2 regions of the Priestia sp. SB1 genome follow, and region 2 is predicted to be linked to the other one. Evidence: riboswitches for the same ligand, from Rfam matches in the RefSeq annotation. Region 2 holds a riboswitch; the other holds the start of a gene.

Region 1 (2,412 bases), on a different contig from region 2:
TTTTGGGGAGCCATTACACTCCGTAAAGAAGTACCTACGCCTCTGTACTTTTTAGAGGAACTCATTAAGCCTCTTACTAAAACCGTTCATCATCTGTTATTTACGTAAGCATGTAGGAGAGAAGGGGTGTATGATGCAAATAAAAGAATTTATTACTCCGAAACAACTTCTTTTTCTCATTTATTTTTTTTGTATCGGAAGCGCTATTTTGGCAGTTCCGGCTACGTTATTAGAAACGAATAGACAAAATGCCTGGGTATGTAGTGTGCTTGCTATTGGCTTTGCCCTTTTAATTGTTGCGGTGCTGTTATGGCTGATGCACCGTTACCCTCAGCAAACGTTCATTGAAATAGCTAAAAAAGCGCTAGGTCCTTACGCCGGAGCGTGTATGTCTCTTATTTACATTTTTTTTATGTTCATTCAATCTACGTTTTCCCTTCGAGATATCAGTACATTTATGACGACGCAAATTGTCCCTGAAACGCTGCCTACGTGGATCCATGCTCTTGTGATTTTAGCGGTTATATACGGAGGGTATCTAGGCATTGAAGTGATAGCGAGAACAGCGGAAATCTTTTTACCGTGGATCGTCGTCCCTTTTTTATTGTTAATTTCGTTAAATATTCCTCAGATGAAACTGGATCGTCTTTACCCTTTGTTTGAATTCCGCATGGATGATTTAGTGTTAGGAACCACGTATTTCTTAGGAAATCCGTTTATGGAATTGATTTTTGTGCTAATGATTACGCCTCATATAAAAGGTGGCAAAAAGGTAAAAAGAATGATTGTTATCGGCACTGTGGCATCGGGCTTGACGATTACGATTGCAGTTGCGGCTTGTATATTAGCTCTTGGCGCGAATATTGCATCAATGCACAGCTACCCAGTTTATTTATTAGGAAAAATGATTTCGTTAGGTGCAACGATACAGCATGTTGAAGTATTAGTAGCTATTATTTGGATGTTATCTATCTTTTTTAAAGTTGTCATTGTGTTCTATGCTATTCAGTTAAGTATCGCTCAATTATGTAATTTACGGGTGCGCAATTTTTTGAGCTTTCCTTTAGGTCTAATCATTACAGGCGTGGCGTATTACATTATTCCAAATACAGCATACTTCAATTATTTTGAAAAATATTACTGGCCGTTTTATTTATTTGTACTAAGCGTCTGTTTTCCGTTGTTATTTATTGCGCTTTCTTATAGAAAGAGAAATAAGACAGCTAAAGGTGATAGAAGCCAACAAACATAGCATTATTTATACGTATGTGGTATAGTATACGATGACAATTCAAGAAGAAACGCCGTACACGTTTGTATATGTACGGGAGAGGTTCGAAAACTCCCTCTATAAAAAACTAAGATCATCGTTGATGACAAAAGACACGGTTTTAGCGTGTCTTCTTTCACGTGCTTTTCTATCAACACGTCTTTTTGACGTGTATGCTGGCGAGGACGTGTATCTTAGTTGCTTTTTAGGGAGATTGCTGGAAAAGAGCAGTCTCTTTTTTGTGTTATAAAATTAGTCACAAAGGGAACGAACGGTTCAATAAAGTTTCTTCTTCTTTTGATTTCAATCAAAAAGGAGACGAACAATAATGATGAAAAATGAAAAAGCTATTGTTGTATTTAGCGGAGGTCAAGATAGTACAACATGTCTATTTTGGGCTTTGAAAAACTTTAAAGAAGTAGAAACGGTTACTTTTCAATACGGTCAGCGTCATAGTCAAGAGATAGAGGTAGCAAAAGCTATCGCAGCTGATTTAGGTGTGAAGCATACCGTCCTAGATATGTCACTTTTAAATCAATTAGCACCAAATGCCTTAACACGAGATGATATTGAAATTGAGCAAAAAGAAGGAGAGTTGCCTACAACGTTTGTGGATGGCCGCAATCTGTTATTTTTATCATTTGCTGCCGTACTGGCTAAAAACAGCGGAGGCCGTCATATCGTAACAGGCGTTTGTGAAACTGATTTTTCGGGATATCCAGACTGTCGAGACGTATTTGTGAAATCGTTAAACGTCACGCTTAATTTATCAATGGACTTCGAGTTTGTGATTCATACGCCGCTTATGTGGATTGATAAAGCAGAAACGTGGGCGTTAGCGGATGAGCTAGGAGCGCTTGAATATGTGCGTGAAAAAACATTAACGTGCTACAACGGTATTGTTGCTGATGGGTGCGGCGAATGTCCCGCATGTCAATTGCGAAAACGCGGGTTAGATCAATACTTGCAAACAAAAGAAGGAGGAGAAAAATAATGCTGCAACAAATGTATCCTCAAGTCTTTCATGACTATGAATATGAATTGAACAAAGATATGCAGTTTGCTGCGGCACATTTTGTTCCTCATACAGAAGCAGGAAAATGCCGTCAAGTCCATGGACATACGTATTTTGTAAATTTAAC
Region 2 (2,412 bases):
AAATAGAAGGCGGTTTCCTGTATAAAAAAGAATCCTTTGCGACGGCGCAAAGGATTTTCAAATTTATTGGAATAGGGGGAATACGTTATTAGAATTGCCATTTTCATAAATTAATATACCTTTATTTTTTTAAAAAATTTATTTGTTAATGACGATTGAAAGTTTGTAATTCACATGCTGATTTAGCTCTGTCAAAAAATCATTTAATTCTTCATTCGAATGAAATTTACATTCTAGTAAGTAGCAGCCATCGCCGCTGATTTTAAAGTTGTTGATGACGTACTTCTTCTGACTTTCTACAAATGTAAGGTAGGGGTGGTGATGAATGCTCTGCGTATAGATATTTAAAAATGCATGGACGGTGTAGCCAAGTTTTCGTTCATCAATGTTAATTGTATAGCCTTTGATAATGCCTTCATCTTCTAACTTTAATACTCTAGCAGAAGCGGCTTGTCCGGTTAAATGCACTTTTTCTCCTAATTCTTTCATCTTCATACGTCCATTTTTTGATAGCTCTTCTAGTATGCGCTTATCTGTATTATCTAACATCGCTACAAATCCTTTCGTATTTCAAATCAAAAGGGTTAACTACTTTATGTCACCTATGTATACGGATACGTCTTCTATTTTATAATAAAGAAAAGTAAGAAAAAAGAGCAGTCAATATGGAAGACATGAAAGCAGCAGTAGTTTGCAAACAGCTAGATTGACGAAAGCTTAAGCTTGCTGTATGATTCTTTGAGTGTTTACGTGGTTCGTAACCATCCCACGTTAAAAAACTAAGGAGAGAATAGTAAGATGAATATAAGAACACTTTGCGTCAACGGTCTTTTAGCAGCTATGTATATTGCTGTTAGCATGTTAATTCAGCCGTTTGGCTTCACCAATATCCAATTTCGTATATCAGAAATGTTCAATCATTTGATTGTATTTAATAAAAAGTACGTGTACGGCATTGTACTAGGGGTATTTCTGACGAATTTGTTTTTTTCACCAATGGTCGCTTATGATCTGGTGTTTGGGGTAGGACAATCTGTACTATCATTACTCATTACCATTTTTTCTATGCGCTATATTAAAAATATGTGGGCTCGTATGCTTATTAATACACTTGTGTTTACGTTTACGATGTTTATTATTGCGTTTGAACTGCACCTAGCATTTGATTTACCATTTTTCTTTACATGGTTAACAACAGCTGTTGGTGAGTTTGTGGTTATGCTTGTTGGAGCACCAATTATGGCGGCAATTAATAAACGTGTACAATTTAATAAGCTAGTTGGATAAAAAGATGTGGCTGTGATAAATCTCACAGCCGCATCTTTTTTTCTTTGTTATTCTATAAGTGTAGTGATAAACCCCTTATTATTGAAGAGCTTTTCACGCATGGACAAATTACCCATATCTAGCATGTAAAAAGAGCAGGTCGCTATTGCGTTCTGCTCTTTTTGCGTAACGCAATAGCGAGTATTCAATTAGATTATTTTGAAAGAAGAAGTGACAAATCTCACAGCGCGTTCTTTTTTCTTTTGTTACGATATACATATAGTTGGCAAACTCCTTATCGAAAAGTTTTTCGCACAACAACACATTACCTATGCGTAGCAATTAAAAAAGCAGACCGACAAGGTTTGCTTTTTTAATTGTGTATTTTTACCATTAAATAACTTTTTTGAGTTATAATTGTAAAATAATCTTTGTTACGAGAGAGGGGATTATTTTTTGAATAGAAAGTTAGGAATTCTTGTTTTATTAGTGTTAGCTATCTTATTTGCCGGGTGTTCAAAAGAAGAAGACAACGTTCCTTTAAGAGAACTAGAAAAGATCCATATTAACGTCATCAAAGAACAAAAGATGAAGCAAGGGATTTCGTATGAATTGGAATTCGTAAACAAGAGCGATTTGACCATCAAACAAAACGACGTATTTTTATCGTATCCACTAAAAATAAAAAACGGTTATTCTGAAAATAAATTTAAGGTGTTAGCAGAAGGCAATAAGTTAAATATTAAGCCAAAACAAAAGGTAAAGTTGACTGCATTTCTTCCTTATAAAGGAATTAATAAAGAAGCGTTAGCTATTGATGAGCCTGACGTAAAGTGCATAGGATATTGGAATAAGATCGATGACTACCATCAATTTTCTTTTGGAGGATCTTTGAAGCGAGAATAACACATGGATCTGTTAAATAATGGAACTTATGAAGCGTGAAATCGTATATAAATCAAGGGGGAGATTTTATTGAAGAGATATGGACTATTTATCATTAGTTTCATCGTTTTCTTGGGTAGCTTTCAACTGCTATCAGGAATGATTCTTACGCTCTTATATGTTCCAGAAAGTTCGACTATGTGGAGCTCAATCGAAGGATTATCAAGTAAAGTAACGTTTGGCAGTTATTCTGGTAGCTTT

The links. Region 2 has a riboswitch for preQ1 ahead of WKH56_RS31375 (QueT transporter family protein). Riboswitches for the same ligand answer to the same signal wherever they lie in the genome.
Region 1: linked by a shared signal. The riboswitch ahead of queC (7-cyano-7-deazaguanine synthase QueC) and the one ahead of WKH56_RS31375 (QueT transporter family protein) in region 2 are both predicted to bind preQ1.

The regions. Positions count from the first base shown of each region.
Region 1 is NZ_JBBJSS010000003.1:225,224-227,635, reverse strand. Features, by position in the region: gene WKH56_RS11790 (hypothetical protein) at 1-108, shown strand, start outside; gene WKH56_RS11785 (GerAB/ArcD/ProY family transporter) at 131-1,252, shown strand; PreQ1 riboswitch class I at 1,325-1,368, shown strand; gene queC (7-cyano-7-deazaguanine synthase QueC) at 1,599-2,264, shown strand; gene queD (6-carboxytetrahydropterin synthase QueD) at 2,264-2,412, shown strand, end outside.
Region 2 is NZ_JBBJSS010000012.1:26,383-28,794, forward strand. Features, by position in the region: gene WKH56_RS31370 (Lrp/AsnC family transcriptional regulator) at 139-549, opposite strand; PreQ1 riboswitch class I at 745-789, shown strand; gene WKH56_RS31375 (QueT transporter family protein) at 799-1,287, shown strand; gene WKH56_RS31380 (hypothetical protein) at 1,723-2,172, shown strand; gene WKH56_RS31385 (hypothetical protein) at 2,242-2,412, shown strand, end outside.